Regions from separate parts of the Bhargavaea ullalensis genome, predicted to be linked through region 2. Evidence: predicted binding sites of a transcription regulator. Region 2 holds the regulator's gene; each other region holds the start of a gene.
What was found. Region 2 encodes CtsR, which represses protease genes until heat stress. Its sites were predicted from a motif close to ATGGTCAATAAAGGTCAAACA; they were not measured.

Region 1 (9,735 bases), on a different contig from region 2:
GACCCACATGCTGCCCCGCCAGCTGAGGGAAAAGATCGTCGGAAACTTCTCAACGGCGGGCAAGGGGACGTTCACCGTCAATGTCATGTCGTTCGGATACAAGCACGGCATTCCGATCGATGCGGACATCGTGCTGGACGTGCGTTTCCTGCCGAACCCGTACTATATCGAAGAACTCAAGCCGCTCACCGGACTGCAGTCCGAAGTTTCGGACTACGTGCTGAAATGGAGTGACACACAGGAACTGATCACCAAACTCGAGGATCTGTTCCGCTTTCTGATTCCGCGCTACAAGGAAGAGGGAAAGGCCCAGCTCGTCATCGCCTTCGGCTGCACGGGCGGACAACACCGCTCCGTCACGCTTGCCGAGTATTTTGCGGAACAGCTGAGCTCAGAATATAAAACGTCCGTTTCGCACAGGGATATCAATCATAGAAAGGGCTGATCCCATGCCCAAAAAACAAGGGGGAAAAAGGATTGTGGCGATCGGGGGGGGAACCGGTCTGTCCACAATCCTTCGCGGACTCAAGAAATTCGACGCCGACCTGACCGCCATCGTCACGGTGGCGGATGACGGCGGGAGTTCGGGCCGGCTGCGGAAAGATTTTCTCATTCCGCCGCCCGGCGATGTCCGCAATGTCATGGCGGCACTGTCGGATGTGGAGCCGCTCGTCGAAGAGATGTTCCAGTTCCGCTTCGGGAAGGAAGATTCCCTGAACGGGCACTCGCTCGGCAATCTCATGCTCGCTGCAATGACCCATATTACGGGAGACTTCGCGCGGGCGGTGGCCGAGATGAGCCGCATCCTGAACATCAAGGGCCGGGTGCTGCCTGCAGCCAACCAGGTCATCACGCTCGGGGCCGAGCTCGACGACGGCTCCATCATCAACGGAGAATCCAAAATTCCCGCCTATGGCCGGCGGATCCGGCGCGTCTTTCTCATTCCTGATGATGTCCAGCCGCTTGAAGAGACGGTCCGAGCCATTCGTCAGGCCGATTTGATCGTCATTGGGCCGGGCAGTCTGTACACGAGCATTTTGCCGAACCTCCTCGTCCCGGGAATCCGGGATGCGGTTTTGAAGGCCAGGGCCGAGAAAGTGTACATATGCAATATCATGACGCAACCGGGCGAAACGTATGCCTTCACTGCGGAAGACCATGTGCTGGCAATGTACGAGCATCTCGGCATCCCGTTCCTCGATGGCATCCTCGTCCATGACGGGAGACAGGTGCCCGGCGTCATCGAGGAGGAATACGGGAAACAACAGTCCGTGCCGGTGAGGGGCAACCCGGCCGCCCTGCAGGCACTCGTGAAGCATGTCGTCTTCGAGGACATCGCCACGATCGTCGACAACCACGTCCGGCATGATGCCGGCAAGGTGGCGGACTGGCTGCTGGCTTATCCGGGCAATCCGGACCGTCCCGGCAGCATTCCGGTCTGATGCCGGATGCTGTGTGAAAGGAGGGGGACCCGATGTCGTTTGCATCGGATACAAAAAAAGAACTGACCCAGGTGGAGATGGACGATTGTTGCACGAAGGCGGAGCTCGCCGCGTTCATTCAGATGAACGGTGTCCTGTCGCTGTCCAACCGTCAGATGAGTCTGGACATCCAGACTGAAAATGCGGCCATCGCCCGCCGGATGTATGTGAACATCAAGCAATTGTACCCATATAAGATCGAACTGCTCGTGCGCAAAAAAATGAGGCTGAAGAAGAACAACGTCTACATATGCCGGATCCGGGAAGGGGCACGTCATATGCTGGAAGACCTCGGGATTGCAGCGGGCATGACGGGCTCCGGAGCCATTCCGGAAGAGCTGGTGCAAGAGGACTGCTGCAAGCGGAGCTATCTGCGGGGCGCCTTCCTTGCCGGTGGGTCCGTCAACAATCCGGAGACGTCTTCCTACCATCTCGAGATCTTCACGCTTTACCAGGAACACAGCGAAGCGCTCGTCGGTCTGATGAACGGCTATGGCCTGAATGCCAAGTCGATCGAGCGGAAGAAGGGCTTCATTGCCTATCTGAAGGAAGCGGAGAAGATTTCGGACTTTCTCAGCCTGATCGGTGCGCACGGTGCGTTGCTTAAATTCGAGGATGTCCGCATTGTCCGGGACATGCGCAACAGCGTCAACCGGCTCGTGAACTGCGAGACCGCCAATTTAAACAAAACGATCGGCGCCGCACAGCGCCAGGTGGAAAACATCAAGTACATCGAAGAGATGATCGGGATCGCAGGACTGCCGGAGCGGCTTCAGGAAATCGCCAGGCTCCGCGTGGAATACCAGGACGTGACGCTAAAGGAGCTCGGCGAAATGGTATCCGGACCGGCCATCAGCAAATCCGGCGTCAACCACCGGCTCCGGAAACTCGACGAAATCGCGGAGAAACTGCGAAAAGGCGGAATTTCACTGAAGTGAAGAAATTCTTGTCCTTTTTGTCCGTCTCCGATACGATAAAAGAATAGACAAGCAACGGTGATGAAGGAGGATGTCGGCCATGACCGATCGGACATTAGAAGTGAAACTGAAATCCGGGCTGCAGGCGAGGCAGGCGGCTTTGTTCGTCCAGGAGGCGAACCGGTTCTCTTCAGACATTTATCTGGAGAAGGGAACGAGGAAAGTGAATGCCAAGAGCATCATGGGCATCATGAGCCTGGCAATCGGCAGAGGGGTCGAAGTGACGCTCAGTGCCGACGGACATGATGAGGAACAGGCGGTCGAAGCCCTTTCCGGCATCATCGAAAACGAAAATTGAACCCGAACCAAAAAAAGACCCGGCCGAGTTGGCCGGGTCTTTCGCTGTTTAAGATTATTTTTCTTCTTTCTTGCCGGCGGTGATGTCATTGCGCTCGATGATATGGTCGATGAGGCCATATTCCTTTGCCCGCTCGGCCGTCATGAAGTTGTCGCGGTCGGTGTCTTTTGCGATGACTTCGATCGGCTGGCCGGTGCGCTCGGCAAGGATGCGGTTCAGCTTTTCGCGGATGAACAGGATGTGCTTCGCGGCGATTTCGATTTCGGTCGCCTGGCCCTGTGCGCCGCCGAGCGGCTGGTGGATCATCACTTCGGCGTTCGGAAGAGCATAGCGCTTGCCTTCCGTGCCCGCTGCGAGCAGGAATGCACCCATCGATGCGGCCATGCCGATGCAGATCGTCTGGACGTCCGGCTTGATGAACTGCATTGTGTCGAAGATCGCCATGCCGGCGGAGATGCTGCCGCCCGGGCTGTTGATGTAAATGGAGATGTCCTTCTCCGGATCTTCCGCTTCAAGGAAAAGGAGCTGTGCCACGATCGAGTTGGCGACGTTGTCGTCGATCCCCGAGCCGAGCATGATGATGCGGTCTTTCAGAAGGCGCGAATAAATATCGTACGCGCGCTCACCGCGGTTCGTTTGTTCAATTACTGTAGGAATGAGATTCATTGTTCTTCCTCCTTCAGGGTGGATTGGCTTAACTGCTGCACTGGAACACTATACCCCATCAGCTGTGACTTTATCATACACAATTTGGTCAATGAAGGTCAAATAGGATGCCTGCCGGAAATATTGAAAACAGGGTTGCGCAATTCCGGGAAGCTGTGTATAATAAAAAATGTCGTCCGGGATGGACGGTATAAAAACTGCCCTCGTGGTGCAACGGATAGCACGTAAGATTCCGGTTCTTAAGATGTGGGTTCGATTCCTGCCGAGGGCGCTGACAAAGCCGTCATTGAGCGATTCATTCGCTTGATGGCGGCTTTTTATGATGGTTTGAGCCGGCCTGAACGCCGCCTGCTCTATCTTTTTCTCTTTCGCCGGGAACTTTTCCTTCCTTCGCCCGTAGAATTGCTTAAGGTTGTTTCGCGGTAAGTCGGTTCAGGGTATTGGTCATTATGCCGAAAAAACGACTTGAATTGTGGATGGAGAGGGGAAGATCATATGAAGAGAATGTTCGGGCCGATCGCGATCATCATCGGGATCCTCGTGATCCTGGCCATCATGCTCGTGCCGAAGTACAATACGTTCGTCGGGCTTGAAGAAGATGTGGATCAATCATACAGCCAGATCGAGAACCAGCTGCAGCGCAGGGTTGATCTCATTCCAAACCTGGTCGAAACAGTGAAAGGCTTTGCCAAGCATGAGGAAAAGGTGCTCGGTGACATTGCCGATGCCCGCTCGCGTCTTGCAGGCGCCAACACGCCGGAAGAACAGGCGACCGCCAACGATGAACTGAGTGGCGCGCTCAGCCGATTGCTTGTCGTCGTTGAAAATTATCCGGAACTGAAGGCGGACGCCAACTTCCGCCAGCTGATGGATGAACTGGCCGGAACCGAAAACCGGATCAGTGTCGCACGGATGGATTACAACGACACTGTTTCACAATATAACCGCAACGTCCGCCGATTCCCGGGCAGTCTCGTCGCCGGCATCTTTGGTTTTGATGAGAAAGAATACTTCAAGGCGGCAGCCGGTGCCCAAGAAGTGCCGAAAGTCGACTTCGGGGAGTACGGTGACTGATGAAACGGCTGTGCCGGTCCCTTCTGCTCGTCTTGCTGTTGTATGTGCCGGCGGCCGTCCATGCGGCTGAGCCGGACATACCGGATCAGATCGGGCATGACTATATTCAGGATCACGCCGGAATCCTGAGTCCGGATCAAAAAGCAGAATTGGAACAGCTTGCTTCCCGGCTCGACCGGGGAACGGGGGCCCAGTTTATCGTACTCACCGTGCCGTTTGCCATTGAAATTCCGGACCAATACGCAGTCCAGGCACTCAGAAAGTACAGGGTGGGGCAGGCATCGGAAAATAACGGCGTTTTGCTGTTGGTGTCGACCGTGAAAAACAGCATGAATAAAAGAGCTTTTGAGATTACTACCGGGTATGGACTCGAAGGGGCGCTCCCCGACGGCAAGTTGGGAAGAATCATTGATGAATACGGAATTCCGTATTTAAGCAATGAGGAGCCGGATCAAGCCATTCTGGCAGTATACAAGACGGTCTATAACGAAATCGCCAAAGAATACAACTGGGACGGATCCGTCGATCAGCCGGTAGAACCCGAAAGCAGTGATGGCGGGGGATGGCCATTCGGCCCGTTCGTCACCATCATCATCATCTACATCCTCTTTAAGATCTTCTTCGGAGGCGGAGGCGGGGGCGGAGGCGGTCCTCGAGGCCGCCGCCGCGGACCGGTTGTCTTCTTCCCGGGATCCTTCGGCGGAGGCGGCGGAGGATTCGGAGGTGGAGGCGGCTTTGGCGGCTTCGGAGGCGGCGGAGGCGGAGGCTTCACCGGCGGGGGCGGCTCAGGCGGGGGCGGAGGTGCCGGCCGCGGCTGGTGAGCTCGTCCGATACCCCGGCAATGCCAGAAAGGAATGACGCCATTTGAACGTGAAGCTCTATGTCCGGGAAGATTGCCCGCTTTGCGACGAAGCGCTTTTGAATCTCCGCCTCGTCGCGGAGGATCTCCCGGTTGAAGCCGAGATCATCGACATCGAGTCGGATGACCGGCTTCATGAAAAATATATGCTGATGATTCCGGTGCTGGAGAAGGAAGGGGAAGTCCTCCTGTACGGCGGCATCGGTTATGTGGACCTTTTGGACGCGCTCTCGTAGCGCGTCCATTTTTTATGGGCTGATTTTCACGCCGGGCAGGGCATACTCATAGTCTGGTCCTTTTTTTCTGATTGTTTGATTTTACCGGCAGGGTGGAATACAATAAAGACAACCGGGACACAAATTTAAACACTGGGACTAATGTTGTCCCGATGGGAGGAGAGTCGGATGGATGAATTGACGGCTGCCCAGCGGCGGCTGTTGCCGGAGATCACCTCGATGCTTGAATCCCGTTACCGCGTTCTGCACTCGATTCAGCGGGAAGGGCCGGTCGGAAGGCGCGCGCTCGTTGGACTGCTCGGGATGACAGAGCGTGAAGTCCGCGCAGAGTGCGACAAGCTCCGGAGCCAGGGGCTGATCCGGGCCGAGCCGGCGGGCATGGAAGCGACCGCGGACGGATCGGATGTGCTCCGGCTGCTCCGGCCGATGCTGAAAGAATGGACGGGGCTTGAAGACCTGGGGAGTGACCTCGCCCGGATTTTGGGTATACAGGAAGTGAAAGTTGTCGCGTCCTCAGGTGACGGGGACGGGGAGCGGATCAAAGACCGCATGGCGAGGGAATCGGCAGAGTTTCTCGCGGAAAGGCTGCCCGTGGGAGCAACGGTTGCCGTCACGGGCGGAAGCACGGTCGCCCGCATTGCGGAATACGCGGATTTATGCAGAGGCAAGAAGCCGCGGTTCATCGCAGCGAGAGGCGGGACATCGGGAGAAGCGAAAACGCAGGCCAATATGATTGCGGCTGCGCTTGCCGCCGGTTCGGATGGCGGTTGGACGCCGTTTCATCTGCCCGAGTCACTCGGCGAAGCTTCCTACAGGACGCTGCTTGAAGAGCCGTATGTCCGGGAAGCCATAGAACTGTATGACGAAGCGGACTGTGTGATCCACGGCATCGGCAATGCGCTGGAAATCGCCGGAAGAAGAGGGACAGGGTCAGCAGAGCTCGAATCGCTCATTGAAAACGGCGCCGTTGCAGAAGCGTTCGGATACTATCTGGATGCGGACGGCAGGGAAGTCGGACGCATCCTGACGATCGGCATCCGGCGTGAGCAGCTCGGACGGGTGCCGCTTCCGGTCGCTGTGACGGGCGGCAAGGACAAGGCGGCCGCCATCCTGGCTTATATGAAACAGGCTCCGCCGGCGACCGTGCTCGTGACGGACGAAGCGGCTGCCGAAGAAATGATCCGGCTGAACGGCTTGAAGAATTGATGTTGGACGTCTGGAAATGATGAGAAGGATATTATAAAATCCGGGAGGAATAAAACATGGCAATGAAAGTGGCTATCAACGGTTTTGGACGAATTGGACGGGTTGTGTTCCGCCAGGCTTGGGACAACCCGGAACTTGACATTGTTGCGGTGAACGACCTGACGGACTCCGCCATGCTCGCGCATCTTCTGAAGTATGACTCGGTCCACGGAACATTCGGACCGGAAGTCACGCACGATGAAGAAAGCATCATTGTAGACGGGAAGAAAATCCGCGTGTTCGCCGAAAAAGATCCGGCCGCCCTTCCGTGGGGCGATCTCGGCATCGATGTCGTGCTTGAATCGACAGGTGTGTTCCGCTCGAAAGAGAAGGCGGGCCTTCACCTCGAGGCGGGCGCCAAGAAAGTGCTGCTGTCCGCACCGGGCAAAGGCGACATCAAGACACTCGTCATGGGCATCAATGAAAACGACTATGATCCGCAGGCTGATGACGTCGTCTCGAATGCCTCGTGCACGACGAACTGCCTGGCTCCGATTGCAAAAGTTCTCCAGGAAAAGTTCGGCATCCGCAAAGGCCTGATGACGACGATCCACTCGTATACCAATGATCAGCGGATCCTCGACCTGCCGCATGAAGATTACCGGCGTGCGCGCGCGGCGGCCCAGTCGATGATTCCGACGACGACGGGCGCAGCGACGGCCGTGACGAAAGTTCTGCCCGCCCTCAAAGGCAAGCTTGACGGGATGGCAGTCCGTGTGCCGACGCCGAACGTCTCCCTCGTCGACCTGACCGCGGAACTGGACGGCCCGGCAACCGTCGAAGAAGTGAATGCCGCCCTTAAGGAAGCGGCCGAAGGAGACTTGAAGGGACTTCTTTTCGTCTCCGATCTCCCGCTCGTTTCGCGTGACTATAACGGCAGCACGGCCTCTTCCACGGTGGATGCCCTTTCGACGATGTCGATCGGGGACAACCTGGTGAAAGTGATCAGCTGGTATGACAACGAAAGCGGCTATTCCGCACGGTGCATCGACCTGATGCTTCATATGCAGCAGGCAGGAATCTGATAGCCTTCCCCTGCGGAAACCTCTATAATGGAATGGGACAAGGAACGGGGGTCCCGTTCCTTTTATTTATATACGGGAGGTCTTTTCATGATCCGGAAAAAATCCATCAATGATGTGGATGTCCGCGGCAAGCGCGTGTTCTGCCGCGTGGACTTCAATGTTCCCCAGGAGGGCGGGCAGATCACGGACGATACCCGCATCCGCGCAGCGCTTCCGACTGTCCGAAAGCTGTCGGAAGACGGTGCCCAGGTGATCCTTGCCAGCCACCTCGGCCGGCCGAAAGGGAAAGTGAATGAAGAGATGCGCATGACGGCTGTCGGACAGCGGCTTTCGGAGCTGCTCGGGCGTGAGGTGACGACGCTTCGGAAGTCTGTGGGACCGGAAGTCGAGCAGGCGGTCGGCGGCATGAAAAACGGCGACGTCATCCTGCTTGAGAACGTCCGCTTCCATGAAGGGGAAGAGAAGAACGACCCCGGACTCGCAAAGCAATTCGCCGCGCTTGCCGATCTTTATGTGAATGATGCGTTCGGCGCGGCACACCGGGCGCACGCCTCGACGGCAGGGATTGCGGATCATCTGCCGGCGGTTTCCGGTTTGCTGATGGAAAAGGAGCTGGACGTGCTCGGCAAGGCGCTTGCCGATCCGGAGCGGCCGTTCACGGCAATCATCGGCGGCGCGAAGGTGAAGGACAAGATCGGTGTGATTGACTTCCTTCTCGAAAAAGTGGACCATCTGCTTCTCGGGGGCGGTCTTTCCTATACGTTCTCGAGGGCGCAGGGCCATGACACGGGCAACTCGCTCGTCGAAGAAGACAAGGTGGACTTGGCCAGGTCGTTCATCGAGAAAGCGAAGGAAAAAGGAGTCGAGCTTCATCTTCCGGTGGATGCGGTCGTCGCTTCTGAATTCAGCGCGGACGCGGAAACGAAGGTCGTTTCGATTGATTCGATCCCGGCAGGGTGGATGGGGCTCGACATCGGACCCCAAACGGCCGAAGAATATGCAGACGTCATCGGGAGATCGAAGACCATTCTTTGGAACGGACCGATGGGCGTCTTTGAGATGGACGCCTTTGCGGACGGAACGCGGAAAGTCGCAGAAGCATCAGCGGAGACGGACGGTTATACGATCATCGGCGGAGGCGACTCTGCGGCTGCGGTCGAAAAGTTCGGTCTCTCAGAACAGATGGACCACATTTCAACAGGCGGCGGCGCTTCCCTTGAGTTCATGGAAGGGAAAGATCTGCCCGGAGTTTCAGCGCTCGACGACAAGTAATTGACGGAGGGATTCAACGTGCGAAAACCGATTATTGCAGGCAACTGGAAAATGCACAAGACACTCGGCGAAGCGGAACAGTTCTACGCAGATGTGCAGGGGGAAATTCCGGATCCGGCGAAAGTCGAAACGGTCATCTGCGCCCCGTATCCGTTCCTTTACCGGCTGGCCGGGCTGTCCGAAGGCAAGGCGCCTTCGGTCGGAGCCCAGAACATGCACTGGGAAGACGCCGGTGCATTCACGGGTGAAGTCAGCCCGGTTCAGTTGAAGGATCTCGGCGTGAACTATGCTATCATCGGCCACTCCGAACGCCGTGAATATTCCAATGAAACCGACGAAACCGTCAATCTGAAGCTGAAGGCGGCGCTCGGACACGGGATCATCCCGATCGTCTGCGTCGGTGAAACGCTTGAAGAACGGGAAGAAGGCCGGACGGAGGCCAAAGTGTCCGGTCAGGTGAAGGCGGCTTTTGTGGAAGTTTCCAGAGGGGAAGCTGAGCAGACTGTGATCGCCTATGAGCCGATTTGGGCGATCGGGACCGGAAAGACGGCCACTTCCGAAGAAGCGGGGGCCGTGTGCCGGACAATCCGGAATACGCTCGG
Region 2 (9,735 bases):
ATAGCCGAGCAGGATCGTCAGGATGACCGTCAGTACATCCGTGACACCGGGAAGCCGGATTGCCCCGACCGCAAAGCTGAGCAGGAACGCGACGAGCAGCCCGATGACCAGGCCGATGGTGCCGAATAAAAGATCGATGACCGGCGCCTTGAGCAACCGTTCCTCCATCCACTTGATGAAGTTCACGGTCGGCTCGGCGAGAAGCAGGCTCAGCAGATAAAACAGGATGGCGCCGATGAGCGCCGATGTGTATCCGTTGGCAATCCAAGGCTGTGTAATGGAAAAGAAATCGAATAAAGACGGAAGGAATAAGACGCCAAGCGTGCTCCCGATCAGGATGTATGCAATTTTTACGGTAATATTGAGCATTTCAAATTCACCTCCTCTTCCTAAATTATACACGTTCGGGCGATGAACTTCCTTTCCCGGAGCGTAAGGGCCCGAAACCCCCGGCGCATACAGGATTAGGACGTTTCCGCTCTCTTGAAAGTTTCGCAATCATTCACCAAAACCCTTTATCCCGGCGGAAATAAAAAAAGACGGAACCGCTGCGCGTGGCAACGGAACCGCCTTCTTCCAATTGTATGCAGCCGGCCAGCCGCTTGTTCCGGCTCCCCGCGTCATTTGAACGCTTCGTTGAGCGCTTCGGCGACTGTATTGACGCCGACGACGGTGATGCCTTCGGGATAATCCCAGCCGCCCAGGTTGGACGCCGGGACGATCGCCCGCTTGAAGCCGAGCTTCTTCGCCTCGATGACGCGCTGCTCGATCCGGGACACCCGGCGGACCTCGCCCGTCAGGCCGACTTCGCCGATGAACACATCATACGGGCTCACCGCTTTGTCGCGGTAACTGGAGACGATGCTCGTCAGGACGGCGAGGTCGATTGCCGGTTCGTCAAGCTTCGCACCGCCCGCAACCTTGATGTAGGCGTCGGACGTCTGCAGCAGCATGTTCATCCGCTTCTCGAGCACCGCCATGAGAAGTGAAATCCGGTTCTGGTCAAGGCCGGTCGCCATCCGTTTCGGATAATTGAAGCTGGACTGGGTGACAAGCGCCTGGATTTCGACGAGGATCGGGCGCGTGCCTTCCATCGAGCAGACGACGGTCGAGCCGGCAGCCCCCTGCGAGCGCTCCTGCAGGAACAGTTCCGACGGATTGAGCACTTCCTTGAGGCCCGCTTGGATCATTTCAAAGATCGCCATCTCGTTCGTCGAGCCGAACCGGTTCTTGACGCTGCGCAGGATCCGGTACGTGTGATGGCGCTCGCCCTCAAAGTACAGCACCGTATCAACCATGTGCTCGAGCAGCCGCGGCCCGGCGATCTGGCCTTCCTTCGTGACGTGGCCGACGAGGAAAATCGCCGTGCCCGTCGTCTTGGCGATCCGCATGAGCTCCGCGGTGCACTCGCGCACCTGGCTCACGCTCCCCGGTGCGGATGTGATGTCGGGATGATGCACCGTCTGGATCGAGTCGACGATGACGAATTCGGGCTTCAGATCCCCGATCGACTGCTTGATGTGCTCCATGTCCGTTTCGGAATAAATATAAAGCTCGGGAGACGTGACGCCGATCCGCTCCGCGCGCAGCTTTGTCTGGCGGACGGATTCCTCACCGGACACATACAGGACCCGGCGGCCCTTTTCCGCCAGCAGCGAGGATACCTGCAGCAGGAGCGTCGACTTCCCGATCCCCGGGTCGCCGCCGATGAGGACGAGCGAGCCGGGTACGACTCCGCCGCCGAGCACCCGGTTGAGCTCGTCGAACGCCGTCTCGACGCGCGGCTCTTCCTGTGTCTCGACCGAGGTGATCGGGGAAGCCTTGGCGGCAGCCCCCGACTCGGTGCGGAAAGCGCCTCTTGTGTTTTTCGAGACGATTTCGACTTCCTCATCCATTGTGTTCCATTCGCCGCAGCCCGGGCACCGGCCCATCCACTTCGGCGATTCGTAACCGCAATCCCGGCACATGAACTTCGTTTTCTTCTTTGCCATTTGGACCTCCAGGCACGGAAAAGACATCCCGCCGCAGTGAAGCGGACGGGATGCCCTGACCATTCTTTTTATACTCTTATTCTATCACTCTTTGGCATTTCCTGCAGTTGCGGGCTCTTCGGTCCGGACAGTATACCCGCCGTCCGCATCCACATCGAACACGACCTTGTGACCCGCGAGCACTTCGCCTTTGAGGAGCTCTTCGGACAGCCGGTCTTCCACGTTTTTCTGCAGCGCGCGGCGGAGCGGACGGGCACCGTACTCCGGATCGTATCCTTCGTCGGCGATCTTTTCCTTCGCGGCTTCCGTGATCACGAGCTCAATGTCCTGTTCAGACAGCCGCTTCGTGAGCTGGTCGGCCATGAGGTTGACAATGTGGCCGAGCTCGTCTTTCGACAGCGAGTGGAACACGATCATTTCGTCGACACGGTTGAGGAATTCAGGGCGGAACGCCTTTTTCAGTTCGGAAAGCATCGTATCCTTCATGTCTTTGTGCGCCTGCTTGCCGTCCTGGATGTTGAAGCCGACGTATTTGTTCTGCTTCAGCGTTTCGGCGCCGACGTTGGACGTCATGATGAGCACCGTGTTGCGGAAGTCGACCGTGCGGCCTTTCGAGTCGGTGAGGCGGCCGTCTTCCAGCACCTGCAGAAGGATATTGAAGACATCCGGGTGCGCCTTCTCGATCTCATCAAGCAGGATGACCGAGTATGGCTTGCGGCGGACTTTCTCCGTCAGCTGGCCGCCCTCTTCAAATCCGACGTAGCCTGGAGGCGACCCGACAAGCCGGGAAGTCGAGTGTTTTTCCATGTACTCCGACATGTCGATCCGGATCATGGAATCCTCGTCGCCGAACATCACTTCCGCAAGCGCGCGGGCGAGTTCCGTTTTCCCGACGCCCGTAGGTCCGAGGAAGATGAATGAGCCGATCGGGCGCTTCGGATCCTTCAGGCCGGCACGCGCACGGCGGATGGCTCGGGACACCGCATCGACCGCCTCGTCCTGGCCGATGACCCGCTTGTGCAGTTCCTCTTCCATGTTGAGGAGCTTCGCCGTTTCGGTTTCGGCAATTTTCGAAACCGGGACGCCGGTCCACATGGAGACGACCTGCGCGACGTCATCGACGGTCACTTCGGATTCTTTCTTGCCCTGTTTTTCTTTCCATTCTTCTTTTGTCTTTTCAAGCTCTTCTTTCAGCTTCTGTTCCTTGTCCCGGAACGAAGCCGCTTTTTCGAATTCCTGGCTCTGGACGGCCGCGTTCTTCTCGGAGCGGATGCTGTCGAGCTTCGCTTCCAGTTCCTTGAGGTCAGGCGGCGTCGTGAACGAGCGCAGGCGCACTTTCGATCCCGCTTCGTCGATCAGGTCGATCGCCTTGTCCGGAAGGAAGCGGTCGGAAATGTAGCGATCAGAGAGCTTGGCGGCCGCTTCGACCGCTTCGTCCGTGATTTTCACGCGGTGATGCGCCTCGTAGCGGTCCCGCAGGCCGTACATGATCTTGATCGTGTCCTCGACGTTCGGCTCGTCAACCTGGATCGGCTGGAACCGGCGCTCGAGGGCAGCGTCCTTCTCGATGTATTTGCGGTACTCGTCAAGCGTCGTGGCCCCGATGCACTGGAGCTCTCCGCGTGCGAGCGCCGGCTTGAGGATATTGGACGCATCGATGGCACCCTCTGCGCCGCCTGCACCGATGAGTGTGTGGAGCTCGTCGATGAACAGGATGATGTTGCCGGCCTGGCGGATCTCTTCCATCACTTTTTTCAGCCGGTCTTCAAATTCGCCGCGGTATTTCGTGCCGGCGACGACCGTGCCCATGTCGAGTGTCATGACCCGCTTGTCACGGAGCGTTTCCGGAACTTCGTTGTTGACGATCTGCTGGGCGAGGCCTTCTGCAATCGCCGTTTTACCGACGCCCGGCTCCCCGATGAGGACCGGGTTGTTTTTCGTCCGGCGGGACAGGACTTCGATGACCCGCGTGATTTCCTTTGACCGGCCGATGACCGGGTCAAGCGTTCCTTCGCGGGCGATTTCCGTCAGGTCGCGCGCCAGGCCGTCGAGCGTCGGCGTGCTGGCGGACGGGTTGCCGCCTCCCGCACCCGGCTGCCCCTGGCCGTTTTCATTGCTGCCGAGCAGCTGGAGCACTTGCTGGCGGGCCTTGTTCAGGCTGACGCCGGCGTTGGCGAGGACGCGTGCCGCGACTCCTTCCCCTTCACGGATGAGCGCAAGGAGGATATGTTCCGTGCCGACGTAGGAATGGCCGAGCTTTCTCGACTCGTCCAGGGAAAGTTCAATGACTTTCTTTGCGCGCGGCGTGTAGTGGATGATCGGGCCGACTTCCTTCGTTCCGGTGCCGACTAGCTTTTCGACACCCTCCTCGATCGTTTCAAAATTCACTCCGATCGCCTCGAGCGCCTTGGCGGCGATGCCGCCGCCCTCGCGGATGAGGCCGAGCAGGATATGTTCAGTCCCGATGGCATCGTGGCGCATCCGGATCGCTTCTTCCTGGGCAAGCTGGAGCACTTTTTGCGAGCGTTGCGTAAAGCGGTTGAACATCATGCAAATCCCTCTCTTCTTGTGTAATCGATCTTTAGGCAGTTTCATGCCGACATTCAGATTCTATAAGTCAACGTTCCCCTTTTCGGCGGCGGATAAAACCGCCGGAGAGCGCAAAATTGATTTTGACTATCTTTGACTATTATATCGCGGAAGGGGCCGCCTTTCAAAATATATGCTCCGGCAGCCCCGTCATTGATTTATTCTTCCGGCGAGTCTTTTTCGCCGCGCTCCATGGCGATCCGCTCGCGCATGAGTTTGGCGCGGAACACGTCGCGCTCTCCGGGCTGCAGGCTCTCCCCGGCAAACTGCTGGAGAAATGCCGGCTGCATGAAGATCATGAGTTCGTTGAGAACGGAGACGTCGACGCCCTCGATGATGCCGAGGTCGATGCCGAGGCGGACGTCCGACAGCCGGGTCGCCGCCTCATCGGTTGCGAGCACGCGCGCATTGCACAGGATGCCGTATGAGCGCCAGATCCGGTCCTCCAGCTTCACGGCCGACCGCTCCCGGAGTGCCCGGCGCGCACGCTCTTCCTGCTCAATGAGCCGTTCGGTCAGGTCGCGGAGATCCTTCAGGATGTCGCGTTCGGACTTGCCGAGCGTAATCTGGTTCGATACCTGGTAGACGTTGCCGAGTGCATCGGAGCCTTCCCCGTAACTTCCCCGGACGACCATGCCGAGCCTGGCGACCGCCTGGGCGATCCTGGCCATGTTGTTCGTCATCGACAGGGCCGGCAGATGAAGCATGACCGAAGCCCGCAGGCCCGTGCCCGTGTTCGTCGGACAGCTCGTGATATAGCCGAAGTCCCCGTCGAACGCATACGGGAGTTTCGCCTCCAGCCGGTCGTCGATTTCATCCGCCCGCTCAAACGCCTCCATCAGATGGAGGCCCGGGTAGATCACCTGGATGCGGATATGGTCTTCTTCGTTGACCATGATGCTGACCGATTCGTCATCTGACAGAATGACCGTCCCCGGACGTTCCGGGTCGGCGAGCTGAGGGCTGATAAGGTGCTTTTCGACGAGCACCTGCCGCTGCAGCGCCGGCATGCTCTCCATGCGGATGCAGGAGAACGGTTCCCCTTCGCCCGTCAGGACGGCTGCCGCCTGGCGCTCCACTCCCTCGGCCTCTTCCCGGCTGAAGTCGATCGGGAATCGGTGCCCCGCAAGGTTGCGCGCCAGCCGGATGCGCGTCGACAGCACAATGTCGGAATGCTCGCCGCGGCTTCCCATCCAGGGGGTCACGGCATTCTGCAAAAATTTCTCAATCGACGTCACCGGAATCGCCTCCTTCCGCGAGACTCCGCTCCAGGCCCCGAATCTCATCACGGATCCTGGCAGCTTCCTCGAATTCCTCGGAGCCGATCGCCTCTTGCATGAGCCCCCTCAGTTCTCCGATCTTCCGCTCTGCAGACACCCGGCCGCTGAAGCTTTCCGGCACTTTTCCGGTGTGCTCCGCGTGCCCGTTCTGAACTTTCCGGAACACTTGGGGCAGCTCTTTCCGGAATGCGTCGTAACAGTCCGGGCAGCCGAATTTTCCCCGTTCAAGGAACCGGCGGAACGTCAGTCCGCACGTCGGGCATTCCGGCCCTTCCTCCACGCTCTGCGGACGGCCCGCCTGTTGCGGGATCCCCCCGCCGATCCAATTGGCCAGAAACTGCTGTATGCCGAACGGATCGCTTCCGAAGTCGCCCTGGAACGGATGGAAATGGGACGCACAGACGTCGCACAGATGCCGCTCCTGCGTCTTGCCGTTTTTGCTTTGCGTCACAACGACCGATGCCGGCCGTTCATGGCAGTGGTCACAGATCAAAACAAACACCTCTTTCCGGATGTAGGCGGCGGTTTCAGCCGTTCCGGCCGTCGCCTTCCGCCTCGCCGCCCGTTTCTTTCCGGCCGGCCGCGTCTCTGTTGCCTGCTTCTTCATATTTCAGGGTCATCAGCATGGCCTGGATGATGCGTGAACGCAGCAGATCACGCTCGGGCAGCTGGGAGATGAGCGTCATCCGGTCCACTGCGGCGAGCATCATCTTCGCCTCCCGCTTTGAAATCACTTTTTCATCAATGAGCCGGCGGATCACATCTTCCGCCATCGACTGGGTGGACCCTTTCTTGATCGTTCCGATGATCTGGTCAATCAGATCAATCCGGCTGTGCGGACGGATTCTCACGATGCGGATATAGCCGCCGCCCCCCCGCTTGCTTTCGACCATATAGCCTCGTTCGGTCGTAAACCGGGTGTTGATGACGTAGTTGATCTGCGAAGGGACACACTGGAATTTCTCCGCCACTTCGCTCCGCTTGATCTCCGCCATGCCGTCCTGTTCAGTTTCGATGATGGCTTTCAAATATCCTTCAATAATGTCCGAAATGTTGCGCAACGGAATCACCTCTTTTCTTCCATGCCTCATCCGGCCGCTGACTTTGACTATCTTTGACTTAATTATACAATGCGTTCCAGACGGTTGCAACGGATTTGCCGCGGCCCTGTTTTCATAAGAAAGGACTTTTTCAGTTGGAACAGGTTTGCCCCTGCTGGCCGGCGGGTAAAGAAGAAGTTGTGGACGGGGTCTCTGCCCCAGTATCCGCGACGAGGATTTTTTCTCATCTGTTTTTTCCTCTTGGAATGACCCCTCAAACAAAAACCCCCGGATGAATTTCAAAACACCGGAGGAGATTTGAATTTGACTGCAGTTTTGAACTGGTATGACAAGCTGAATGAGTACTTTCCCGTTGAAGAAATGAAGTCACGGACCCACATGGAAACATTGCTCGCGGAAAAGGAAGGCATCTACGGCAAGGATGAAGGGCCGGATCATGTTCTCATGTATGCCGAATTCGATGATTTTCTGTTCGTTGACTATCTTTACGTTTCGTCCGAGTCCCGCGGGCAAGGACTCGGCGGCAAGTTGATCCGGAAGCTGAAAGCGAAAGGCAAGCCGGTGATCTTGGAAGTCGAGCCGGTCGATTATGTCGACACAGACACGTCCAAGCGGCTGAAATTTTACGCGCGCGAGGGCTTCTGCCATGCGAGGCGGATCGGGTACAGCCGCCGTTCCCTTGCCACCGGCGAGAAAAATGATCTCGAAATCCTCTACTGGTCGCCCGACGGCGCCGGAGAGGAAGCCGTCGAGCAGGCGATCTTCAACGGCATGCGCCGGACATACGAAGAAATCCATACGTACAAGGATGCCGACTTTTACGGAGTTTCATACGAACCGGCCGATGCCGTCTTTGACTTCCACCGGAAGCAGGAACAAAAAGAAGACCTTCTCGAGCCGTTCGCCGTCTGACGCATCAGACGCCCCCGTCATGACGGACGGGGGCGTCTTTTTTTAGGCGCGCGGAGCGGACACGGCTGCCGGACATACGGTAGCTGTTTCCCGACATTCGGGCGCCGTATCCCGACACTCAGCCAGCTTTACCGGACATTCTCATTCGGCGGCGGCGGGCCTGCCATTTAAAACAGCCTCCGGCGGCGGAGGCTGTTTTTCACTTTCCGAGCGACAGGTTGTCGAGTTCTTTCACCGGCAGGAACAGCTCGCCGGTTTCGAGGTAAGTCACGCTCAGCCGGTCGCCTTCTTCGATATAGACGGCGAGCGGGACGGATTCGGTAGAAGCGAGGAAGCTGCGGCCGTCGTCGCCGAGCACCGAGACGAGGGTGAAGTCGCCGGCGCGTTCTTTGTAGACGCGCTTGACGGTCATTTCCGCCTTCGCCTCCTCGGCTCCGGATGCGCCGTCGACGGAGGAGCCCCCTCTTTGAAGCGCCGTCTTGTACAGCTTCAGCGCTTCATTCGGCGAGTTGGCATACACGGAGATTTCCGGGTTGGCCGCCGAGACGATGAAGTAGTTCTGCAGGAAGCCGTTCGAGTCGAGCACCGGCGTCAGCCAGCTGGCCTCGCCGTAGAAGTTGTACAGCACCGGCATCTCGCCCGACCACTTCTTCTCGATGAATTTCTTTTCGATGATCTGCAGCGCACCGGCCGAGTCCATATACGACTCTTCAAGATCACCTGTGTAGTAAATTGCCTCGCCGGTCCGGCCGTCGGTGAGCGAGTAGCCGAGCATTGAGTCCACTTCCTCTTTCGGGCTCGTGAAGTCGGTGAAGTAATACATATGACCGGTTTCATCGAACACCGGGCTGACGTTCGCTTCCACGCCCTCGTCGGACGGCAGCTTCACGTCTTTCTTGCCGAATTTCGAGTTCCAGAAACCGTGGACGTAATTTCCGTAATAGCTGTTCGCCAGGCTGACGGCTTCCGGCGAGACGGCCCCGTCGATGTAATCCGGGATGTCCTTGAGTGCATACCGCTTCGTCTTGCCGGTTTGCGGATCGGTGACGACGACACCTTTCACGTCAAAGCCGTTCCGGGCGGAGATGAAGTTTCCGTAAGACCGGATGTAATGCGGCTTTCCGTCGTCATCGACCTCCAGCTGCACATCCCCGTAATAAATCATGCCCGGCTCCGCGTTGCGCATATGCCGCTCCACGTTTTTATGGAAATAGGACGACGGCGTGTAGGCCATCTCGGTCTTCACAAACTTCGGATTGTCGGCCGAGTCGGTTGCGCTCATTGTGAAGTAGCCCGGCACCGTTCCGGCGTTCATCCATTTGAAGAAGCCCGCAAACTCCACCGGCGCGATGTAGACGAATTCTCCGTTCACCGTCTGGATCTGCAGCTTTCCGAGCTCATAGTAACTGGTGTTCGGCACCTGTCCGAACGCTTTCTTCATCTTGTTCCGCGCGAATTTCGGCGGCACGCTCGCCGGCGTCTTCGTCTCGTCGAAAGCCGCAATCTCGACGGCTTCGTCCATTTCGACGGCTTTGTATTTCCGGTCCGCGTTAAACAGCGGCGCAGTCAGCACATAGGCGGCGAACACGAGCGCCGCAAGCGACAGCACGGTCCGCCCTTTCCGCTCGCTCCCAGCCGACATGGCCGCCCCCGCCAGCGAGGCAACGAGCACCGCCGGCCAGAGCGACGTCCAGTTCCGGTCGATGTTACCGGCATAGTAGACGACGAACACGATCACGACTGCGGCAACCGCCGTCCCGACCAGGAGCGGCGACGTCCGCACGTTCACCAAAGCCGTCTTGCCGTCTTCCTTTACCTTCCGGCTCATCCGGAACGGAACGGCAAGCAAAGCGAGGACGATCCCGGCGATCAATGAAAATAAAATCAAGTTCAGCATGGGGC
Region 3 (9,735 bases), on a different contig from region 2:
CATGTCCGGAATCATCATCGGGACGAAGAACGGACTCACGCGGCGGTATCCGCGCTCCTGGAATGTCTTGAACTGCTGTTCATGGGTTTCCATGCCGCCGATGCCCGAGCCGATCCAGACGCCTGTGCGGAGGGCTGTCTCATCGTCGAGCCGGCGCGGCAGGCCCGCATCCTCAAGCGCCTCGAAGGCGGCCGCCAGCGCATAGTGGGTGAAACGGTCCATTTTGCGGGCTTCCTTTTTCTGAATGTACTGCTCGATGTCGAAGTCCTTTACTTCAGCCGCGACTTTTGCGGGGAACAATTCACGGTCCAGCCTCGTCAGCGGGCCGACTCCGGATTTCCCTTCTTTGATCGAAGTCCATGCCGTCGGCGCATCATTTCCGACTGGACTGATGACACCGACTCCTGTGATGACCACACGTCTTTTCTCCATCATCATTTCCCTTCCTTCTCTTTGATCGTTATATATGTTGGGTTCACTTCGTTGGATGTGTGCAAGTTATTTTCCCCAGCGGATGGCGAGCGCGCCCCATGTGAGCCCGCCGCCGAACCCGACGAGCACGATGACGTCGCCGTCTTGGACATTTCCGTCCGCCACCTCATCACAGAGAGCAATCGGAATGGAGGCGGAGGAAGTGTTGCCGTATTTATGGATGCGCTTGGACATTTTCTCCGGCGGAAGTCCGAGGCGTTCGCGCGAGGCTTCCATAATTCGTATGTTGGCCTGGTGCGGGATCAGATAGTCCGCGTCCTCTTTGGTAAGGCCGGCCTTGTCCAAAACGGCCAGCGCAGACTCACCCATCTGCCGGACAGCGAATTTAAACACTTCCCGCCCGTTCATATGCAGATATTTGTCCTGGTAAAGATGCTTGCCGCCCGAACCGTCTGCCCCGAGTTCAAACGCGAGGATGCCCTTGCCTTCCGACACACGGCCGATGACGGCTGCCCCTGCCCCGTCTCCGAACAGGACGGCTGTGTTGCGGTCTTCCCAGTCGGTGATTTTCGATAGCTTTTCAACGCCGACGACGAGAACATATTCATAGGTCCCGGATTCGACGAACTGCATCGCCGTTGCCGTGCCGTACATGAATCCCGCGCATGCGGCCGAGATATCCATCGCTGCCGCATGGGTTGCGCCCAGCTGGTCCTGCAGCTGTGTCGACACGCTCGGGAACGGCCTGTCGGGCGTGACGGTCGCCACGATGATGAGGCCGATCTGTTCCGGGGAGATGCCGGAATCACGGATGGCTTCCAGGGCTGCCCGGTAAGCCATGTCCGACGTGTCCATGTCGTCTCCGGCAATCCGCCGCTCCTCGATCCCCGTCCGTGTGCGGATCCATTCGTCAGAAGTGTCGAGCCGCTTTTCCAGGTCAGCATTTGTCAGCACGTTTTCCGGAACGCATTTCCCGATTCCGATCATTCCTACGCCCATTCCTTAACCCCTTTTCTTTATTATCATCTATTAGCACCTGGTAACAATTTAACACAGCGGGTGCGGTTTTGACAACTTCTTGACCGGAGAAACCGAACATCCGGCCAAAGCCCGGAATCTCGCTTTCCCGCTGCGCCGCGGTGTGATATGATGAAAAAGGAAATTTCCGCGCAGAGGTGAAATTCATGCAATACATCATGACATTCGTATGGTCATTCGTGCTCGTCACGATGCTGAACTACGTGGTCAGCTCGATCAATGACGTGCCGTTCGACTTTGCACTTGGCGCCATCGTCTCGGTCGTTCTTTCAATTCTCGTTTTCATCGTTTCGGCGATCCTGCCGACAGAGTCCACACCGGATTACGATGCATGAACGCAAAAAACCGTTCCCCGCTTGATTGCGGAGAACGGTTTTTATGTTTTTTATTCACCGAGTTTATGGAGGACGACCGTTCCGTCCGACAGTTCGGCGCGGATCCGGTCTCCTTCGGTATAACCGCCCTGGATGAGCCCGTGGGCGACCGCCGTTTCAACATGGCGCTGGATGAACCGCTTGAGCGGCCGTGCGCCGAAGTCAGGGTCCGTTCCCTCCGCGACAATCCAGTCGAGGAGGCCGTCGCCGAATGTGAGTTCGATTCCCTGTGATGCGACACGCCGTGCCAGGTCGTCGAGCATCTTTTGGGCGATCCTGCGGAAATCGTCTCCTTTGAGCGATTGGAAGATGACGATGTCGTCCATCCGGTTCAGCAATTCCGGCTTGAAGTGCCGCTTCAGCTCCGCCATGATCAGGTCTTCCACCGCATGCTCTTCTTCGCCTTCCATGCGGAGGAGCAGCTCTGAGCCGATGTTGGACGTCATGATGATGATCGTGTTTGTGAAATCGACATTGCGTCCCTGGCTGTCGGTGATCCGTCCGTCGTCAAGCGCCTGGAGAAGGATGTTCGCAACATCCGGGTGCGCTTTTTCAATTTCGTCGAGGAGAACGACCGAGTACGGGTTGCGCCGCACGGCTTCCGTCAGCTGGCCGCCTTCCTCGAATCCGACATAGCCCGGAGGCGCCCCGACAAGCCGGGAAACCGAATGCTTCTCCATGTATTCGGACATGTCGATCCGGATGAAGTGCGCTTCCGAATCAAACAGCGTGGCTGCGATCGTTTTTGCCAGTTCGGTTTTCCCGACGCCTGTCGGTCCGAGGAACAGGAACGATCCGATCGGCCGGTGCGGGTCCTTGATGCCCGATCTTGCCCGCCAAACGGCTTCGGTGACGAGCCGGACGGCATCATCCTGGCCGATGACTCGCTGTTCAAGCGTTTCCTTCAGGCGCAGCAGCTTCTCCCGCTCACCTTCGACGAGTTTGGCGACCGGGATGCCCGTCCAGCGTGCGACAATCTCGGAAATTTCGTCTTCGGTCACTTCTTCACGGAGCAGCCGGTTTTCTTCTCCGGTGAGCGGCGCCTCAAGTTCTGCAAGCTCCTTCTCGGCCTGAGGAATCCGGCCGTGGCGGAGTTCGGCTGCCTTGTTCAGGTCATAGCGGTTTTCCGCATCTTCCAGATCCCGCCGGTACCGGTCGAGTTCTTCACGCTTCGACTGGATTTCACGGATCGCTTCCTTTTCTTTTTCCCAGCGTTCGCGCATGTCTGCCGTCGACGTCCGGAGCTCTTCCAACTCCGCACGCAGGCTTTCGAGACGGGCCTGGCTCCGTTCGTCTTTTTCCATCATGAGCGCCTGTTCCTCGATCTCAAGCTGCATGATGCGCCGCGTTACTTCATCGAGTTCCTGCGGCATCGAGTCGATTTCCGTGCGGATGAGCGCGCTTGCCTCGTCGACGAGGTCGATTGCCTTGTCCGGCAGGAAACGCTCGGTGAGGTAGCGGTCGGACAGCGCGGCCGCCGCGACGAGCGCACGGTCATGGATCCGGACGCCGTGGTGGAGCTCAAACCGTTCTTTCAATCCCCGCAGGATGGAAATCGTATCCTCGACGGTCGGCTCCTGGACATAAACCTGCTGGAAACGCCGCTCAAGCGCAGGATCCTTTTCAATGTACATCCGGTATTCGTCGAGCGTCGTCGCCCCGATGCAATGGAGCTCACCCCGCGCGAGCATCGGCTTCAGCATGTTTCCGGCGTCCATCGAGCCTTCGGTCCGCCCTGCACCGACAATCGTGTGGAGTTCGTCGATGAACAGGATAATGCCGCCGTCACTGTCCTTCACTTGCTTGAGCACGCCTTTCAGCCGCTCCTCGAATTCACCCCGGTATTTGGCGCCGGCCACGAGCGCGCTCATGTCCAGCTCATACAGTTCACGGTCCTTCAGTCCTTCCGGCACGTCTTTTTTGACGATCCGCTGGGCAAGCCCTTCCACGATCGCCGTCTTCCCGACACCCGGTTCCCCGATGAGAACCGGGTTGTTTTTCGTTTTCCGTGAAAGAATCCGGATCACATCACGGATTTCCTGATCCCGCCCGATCACCGGGTCCATCTTCCCTTCCTTCACCTGTTCGATCAAGTTGCGGCCGAACTGCTCAAGCGGGCTTCGCTGATCTTCCTGCTGCATGTTCATTTGCATATTCGCCTTCACCCCTGTTGTTTGACCTTGTTTGCCTTTGACCATGTTTGACTAATTCCATTATATGCTTTTCCCTGTCCAGGGTAAAGCGAAACGCACGGCCGGGAAGTTCGCCGCCTCGCAGCCCGGGTTCCCTTGTTTTCTTGGAATTAAAAGCGGTTTTACGGGGAGCGTTATCTTTATCGGGCGAAGCGTTATCTTTATCGCCGCAAGCGTTATCTTTATCTCATTCCGGCCAATAAAAAAGCGGATCCGCATTCAATCTGCGGATCCGCCATGCTGTATTCTCATCGAACGCCGAGTGCGATTTTCGCGTAGCGGGACATCATTTCTTTGGACCACGGCGGGCTCCAGACGATGTGCACCTCGGTTTCTTTCACTTCCGGCAGTTCTGCCAGTTCACGCTTGATGTTGTCGACGATCATCGGTCCAAGCGGGCAGCCGAGCGACGTGAGCGTCATCGTCACGTCAACTTTCCCGGCATCGTCCATATCAACGTCATAGACGAGACCGAGGTTGACGATGTCGATCCCGAGCTCGGGGTCGATAACGTTCTCGAGCGCGCCCATCAGGCTGTCTTTCATCTCCTGTTCCATCGTGATACCCCTTCCGTTCTGTATTTCCTTCATCATATCAGACGGGCGTGCCATCATTCAAATGGGTTGCAAGCCAATCCGTACATTCCAGCATGCCGGTCCGGGAGACGCCGTGCCCAGCATTGCGGTCGGCCGTGAACTTCAGGCGTTCCGGAACGTCTTCGTAATCCGGCCTGCACGCTTCAATGAAATTCGCTGTCGGCTTGAACGGAACAGTTTCGTCATTCATGCCGTGCCAGAAATAAACCGGGCGCCGGGCGAGCGCTTTGCGGTCTTTCGTCAAATCAAACCGGGCGAGCGTATCGAGCATGGCCGAGCGTTCTTCTTTTGTGAGCGGAATCTTGAAGCCGCGGCTCTCATACTGGGCCATCTGGGCCTTTGCCAGCTTGACGAACCCGGGCGTGCCCATCATGACACCGGCCGCATCGATCCAGTCATAGGCCCTGAGGCAGCCGAGCGTTTCGATGCCGCCCATCGACGTGCCGGCGAGCCCGAACATCCGGCTGTCGGGGAACCGCTCCGCCAGTTCTTCTTTCAGCTTCCCGACTTCTTCAATCGTCGTCAGGACGGTCTCCCAGAAACGGAGGCTGAGCTGCACCTCGTCCAGCCCTTCGTCTCTGACGCCGTGCAGGTGGGCGTCCGGCAGGAGGACGCGGATGCCGCGACCGGCCAGATTGTAGGCGTAATGGAGGTTATGTTCTTTCGCACTCGTGAATCCGTGCAGGAAAATGACGGTCGGGGCTGATTCCCCGCCGGTTTCCGGGTATACATGCAAAAGCGGGATTTCCGCCCACTGTTCTTCATTGACGAGCATCAGCAACCACTTCCTGTTTTTTCTTTTATCCTAACAGACACGGAATAAAATACAAACCGGACGCATAAGAAGCTTCGGAGTATGGCGCTCAATTTCGGAGTATGGAATCAAAAGTCGGAGTATGGCGTTTAATATCGGAGTGCCGATCAGCATCATTTCCTTTTTCAGTGCCCCTGATGCCCAAGGACGGCATTTTTTTGACTTGATCGAAAGGGGAAGGCTACACTCAATAGTATAAAGAAGGGGGAATGCACGATGAAACCGCATTTGATCGTACTGGATCTGGACGGAACGCTGCTGACGGATGAAAAGATCATTTCGGCGAAAACCGAGCAGACACTCATGGCTGCAAAAGCCGAAGGCCACCAGGTGATGATTGCCACGGGCCGGCCGTACCGGGCCAGCGAGCCTTACTACCGGCAGCTTGGCCTTGACCTGCCGATCGTCAACTTCAACGGCGCGTTCGTCCATCATCCGAAGGACCGCTCTTGGAAGACGATCCACGAGCCGATCAGCCTGCCCGTCGTCGGCGATGTGATGGAGACCATCCAGGACTTCAATTTCCACAACATCGTGGCGGAAGTCCAGGATGATGTCTACGTCCACCAGCACGACGAGAAGCTGCTCAATATTTTCACGATGGGTGATCCGAAAGTCACGGTCGGAGATATCCGCTCTTATCTGAAGGACAATCCGACAAGCCTGCTCATCCACCCCGACGCGGCAGACGCCGACCGGATCCGCGACCGGCTTGGCGAAGTCCATGCCGAAGTCGTCGACCACCGGCGATGGGGAGCTCCGTGGTATGTCATCGAAATCATCCGCCACGGCCTCAACAAGGCGGTCGGCCTGTCGGCGGTCGCCGAATGGGCCGGTATCCCGCGTGACCGGATCATTGCTTTCGGAGACGAGGACAATGACCTGGAAATGATTGAGTATGCCGGAACCGGCGTCGCGATGGGCAATGCGATCGGCGAGCTGAAGACGATCGCGGACGAAGTGACCGGCACGAACAACGAGGACGGCATCGCCGCCGTGCTCGAAGAACGGCTGAAGCTCAAGTCGGCAAGCCGAATCTGAGGAGGAAATGAGATGAAATTGTATGCGGACAGCGCTACCGACCTGCCGCTTGAGTTTTTCTCGGAGCATGAAGTCGAGATCATCCCGCTCCACGTGGATATCGGCGGCGAAACCTTCAGGGACATCGTCGAGATTGACTCCAAAGAAATTTTCAGGCGGATCCGAAAAGGCGAACGCCCGAAAACCTCGCAGGCCTCCCCTGAATCATTCATGGAAGAATGGCGGGCACTCGGCCGTTCCGGCGAGAAAGGACTTTACATCGCGTTCTCTTCCGAACTGTCGGGCACTTATTCCACATCAGTCATGATCCGCGACCAGGTGAAGGAAGAATATCCTGGGCTGGATCTTGAAATCATTGATACGAAATGCGCTTCCCTCGGTTACGGACTGCTCGTCATCGAGGCGGCCCGACTGCGCGATGAAGGGATGGACCGCGACGAAGTGGCAAAAGCCATCCGGGAGATGGCATCCCGGATGGTCCATCTGTTCACGGTGGAGGATCTGGACTATCTCGCAAAGGGCGGCCGCCTGTCAAAAGCCAGCGCCTTCTTTGGAGGACTGCTCAACATCAAGCCGCTCCTTCATGTCGAGGACGGGAAGCTCGTCCCGATCGAAAAGCACCGGGGCCGGAAAAAGGTTTTCCAGCGGATGAACGCACTCATGGGAGAACGCGGAAGCGGACTGGCCCGTCAGCGGGTGGCGATCAGCCACGGAGACGATGAAGAAGCCGCGCTTGCCCTGAAAACCATCATCGAAGAAACTCATCATCCGGCTTCCGTGGACGTCTATATGATCGGCTCGGTCATCGGATCGCACGCCGGTCCGGGCACGATCGCCCTGTTTTTCCAGGACCTCGAAGACAAAAAAGAGAACTGACGAAAGGATGAGGCCAATGGACATCATCGTCATCGGAGCGGTCGCGGGAGGGGCGACCGTTTCCTCGCAGCTGCGCAGGTTCCTGCCTGACGCACGCATCACAGTGATCGGAAAAGACAGCCGGATGGGATTCGCAACCTGCGGGATGCCGTATGTGCTCGGCGGCCTTGTCGACAGCATGGATTCGCTCGTTTCGGTGACTCCGGAACAATTTTGGGACAAGAAGTCCATCGACGTCCGCCTTCGCCATGAAGCCCTTGAAATCGACCGCCGAAGCCGGAGCGTCCTCGTCCGGAATATCGTGACAGGCGAAACAGAGACCCTGCACTACGACAAGCTCGTCCTGTCCCCCGGCGGATCGGCCCGTAATCCCGAGATTCCGGGCTCGCCTTCCATCCCGATCTTCACTCTCCGCCATTTCGGCGACATGGTCAATTTCGAGGACTACCTTGAAAGTGAAAAGCCGAGGCGCGGACTCGTCATCGGCGGCGGGTTCATCGGCGTGGAACTGGCGGAAAACTTTCGCAGCCTCGGCATCATCACCGATCTCATCGAGCACAACGGCCGGATCATGCCGATCGCAGATCCGGACATGAGCGGCCTGCTCGAAGAGGAGATGGAAAAGAACGGTGTGACCCTCCACCTGGGCAAGGAAGTGTGCTCGGTGGACAGCGGCACGGTGTCGCTTGACGACGGCACGGAGATTGAAGTCGACTTCATTGCAGCCGCGGTCGGCCTGGAGCCGAACACGCGCCTTGCGGAAGAAGCGGGCCTCGGCATCGGGCCGACAGGCGGCATCGAAACAGATCCGTTCATGAGGACGAGCGATCCGGACATCTATGCGATCGGAGATGCGGCGGAAGGCCGGGACTGGTTCACCGGCAAGCCGAAGCGCGTCCCGCTCGCGTGGGCCGCACACCGGCAAGCGTTCATTGCGGCCGGCCACATTGCGGGCGGAACCACTGAAATGGACGGCCTCCTCGGCACCTCGATCACCAAGCTCTTCTCCCTCACCGCCGGCATGACCGGCCTGTCGGAGAAGATGCTCGACGAAGAAAACATGCGGTATGAAACGATCGTCCATGAAAGCCGATCCAATGCGGGCTACTATCCGGACAACGGGAAACTGCGCCTGAAAATCCATTACGACCCGGACACACGCGCCATCCTCGGCGCACAGGCGGTTGGCGAGAAAGGCGCGGACAAGCGCATCGACATCATCGCGACCGCCATCCGCGGACGGCTGACGATGGATGACCTGGCCGCCATCGAAATCGCCTACTCTCCGGCCTACAGTTCGCCGAAAGACCCCGTCAATATGGCCGGATACAAATCGATGGACCGTCCGGGACAATAAAGCGGCGGCCTAAGAACATAAAAACGAAAGCAAGGACGCCTTGCTGCGCATGCAGCCGGACGTCCTTGCTTTTTCTTTATTTGGAGCCTTCCGTGCGGCGCTGGCGGCCCTTGCGCCAGACCTGCCAGATGAACAGGAGGAAGATTGTATAGACGAGGATGGCCGCGATGATATACGGGATGTTCAGGCCCTTGTCTTCTTCCACGATGAACATGTCTGCCGTTTCCCGGTCAAGCACGACCCGGTAAGAGCCGTTTTCAGTCTGGCGGACGAGGTCATTGCCGAACAGCGCCCGGAGCGTTTTCCCTGCACCGCCCGCCTGTTCTTCGGAAATGTCGATCCGCTGCGTCTCGCTCGTGTTGTTCAGCGCGATGATCCACGTTTCATCATCCGTGAACCGCTTGTAGACGATCATTCCGTCTTCATTGTACAGCATTTCAAATTTCCCGCTGCGAAGAGTCTCGGACTGGTTCCTCAGTTCGTTGACATTGGTAATATGATCGATCAGGTCTTCGTCGGATTTAAAGTCATGGTTCGGATGGTTTCCGTGCTGACCGGTCCCCGTCACGGCCGTTTCCGAGCCGTATGTCATGATCGGAACGCCTGGGAGCGTCAGCAGTGCGGTTGCTGCGATTTTCCAGCGGGTCGGCGGGAACATCCGCTTTTCCACCATCTCGGCCGTGAACCGGTCGCCTTCCAGCGTGTCAAAAAACAGCAGGCTCGGCGGTTCGGTCATCTCCGTGTGATTCAGTCCGTCCGAATCCGGATCCACTTCAGAGAATGTTTCCCGAAGCACGGAGCTTTCTTCCTCGTTGAAGATCAGATCGAAGTTTGCATCGGACGGGGCGTCCGAGAAAACGAGCAGATCCCCGTTTTCAGATTTCAAGGCTTTGATCAAGTCATTCAAAAAGCCCTTGTCTGCATCTCCGAAATGAGTGAGACGAAGACCGTCAATCCCGGTCTTTTTGACAAATGAAACCGCCGCATCGATCAGCGCTTCCTTCACTTCCGGATT

Region 1: the regulator CtsR is predicted to act here: its motif matches at 3,507-3,527, upstream of clpP (ATP-dependent Clp endopeptidase proteolytic subunit ClpP).
Region 3: the regulator CtsR is predicted to act here: its motif matches at 4,016-4,036, upstream of ACFFIY_RS08040 (ATP-dependent Clp protease ATP-binding subunit).

Annotation. Positions count from the first base shown of each region.
Region 1 is NZ_JBHLWY010000028.1:3,121-12,855, reverse strand. It holds gene rapZ (RNase adapter RapZ) at 1-445, shown strand, start outside; gene mgfK (gluconeogenesis morphogenetic factor MgfK) at 450-1,442, shown strand; gene whiA (DNA-binding protein WhiA) at 1,475-2,419, shown strand; gene ACFFIY_RS07260 (HPr family phosphocarrier protein) at 2,499-2,756, shown strand; gene clpP (ATP-dependent Clp endopeptidase proteolytic subunit ClpP) at 2,811-3,422, opposite strand; tRNA gene ACFFIY_RS07250 (tRNA-Arg) at 3,622-3,693, shown strand; gene ACFFIY_RS07245 (LemA family protein) at 3,918-4,496, shown strand; gene ACFFIY_RS07240 (TPM domain-containing protein) at 4,496-5,317, shown strand; gene ACFFIY_RS07235 (glutaredoxin family protein) at 5,367-5,591, shown strand; gene ACFFIY_RS07230 (sugar-binding transcriptional regulator) at 5,760-6,797, shown strand; gene gap (type I glyceraldehyde-3-phosphate dehydrogenase) at 6,854-7,861, shown strand; gene ACFFIY_RS07220 (phosphoglycerate kinase) at 7,949-9,133, shown strand; gene tpiA (triose-phosphate isomerase) at 9,152-9,735, shown strand, end outside.
Region 2 is NZ_JBHLWY010000043.1:105,976-115,710, reverse strand. It holds gene ACFFIY_RS12595 (PIN/TRAM domain-containing protein) at 1-369, opposite strand, end outside; gene radA (DNA repair protein RadA) at 621-1,991, opposite strand; gene clpC (ATP-dependent protease ATP-binding subunit ClpC) at 2,076-4,541, opposite strand; gene mcsB (protein-arginine kinase McsB) at 4,739-5,818, opposite strand; gene ACFFIY_RS12575 (UvrB/UvrC motif-containing protein) at 5,805-6,467, opposite strand; gene ACFFIY_RS12570 (CtsR family transcriptional regulator) at 6,388-6,921, opposite strand; gene ACFFIY_RS12565 (GNAT family N-acetyltransferase) at 7,237-7,833, shown strand; gene ACFFIY_RS12560 (hypothetical protein) at 8,033-9,730, opposite strand.
Region 3 is NZ_JBHLWY010000032.1:7,329-17,063, forward strand. It holds gene fabF (beta-ketoacyl-ACP synthase II) at 1-432, opposite strand, end outside; gene ACFFIY_RS08030 (beta-ketoacyl-ACP synthase III) at 499-1,431, opposite strand; gene ACFFIY_RS08035 (YjzD family protein) at 1,617-1,805, shown strand; gene ACFFIY_RS08040 (ATP-dependent Clp protease ATP-binding subunit) at 1,856-3,991, opposite strand; gene ACFFIY_RS08045 (metal-sulfur cluster assembly factor) at 4,285-4,593, opposite strand; gene ACFFIY_RS08050 (alpha/beta fold hydrolase) at 4,631-5,407, opposite strand; gene ACFFIY_RS08055 (Cof-type HAD-IIB family hydrolase) at 5,663-6,487, shown strand; gene ACFFIY_RS08060 (DegV family protein) at 6,500-7,363, shown strand; gene ACFFIY_RS08065 (FAD-dependent oxidoreductase) at 7,380-8,720, shown strand; gene ACFFIY_RS08070 (alpha-amylase family glycosyl hydrolase) at 8,797-9,735, opposite strand, start outside.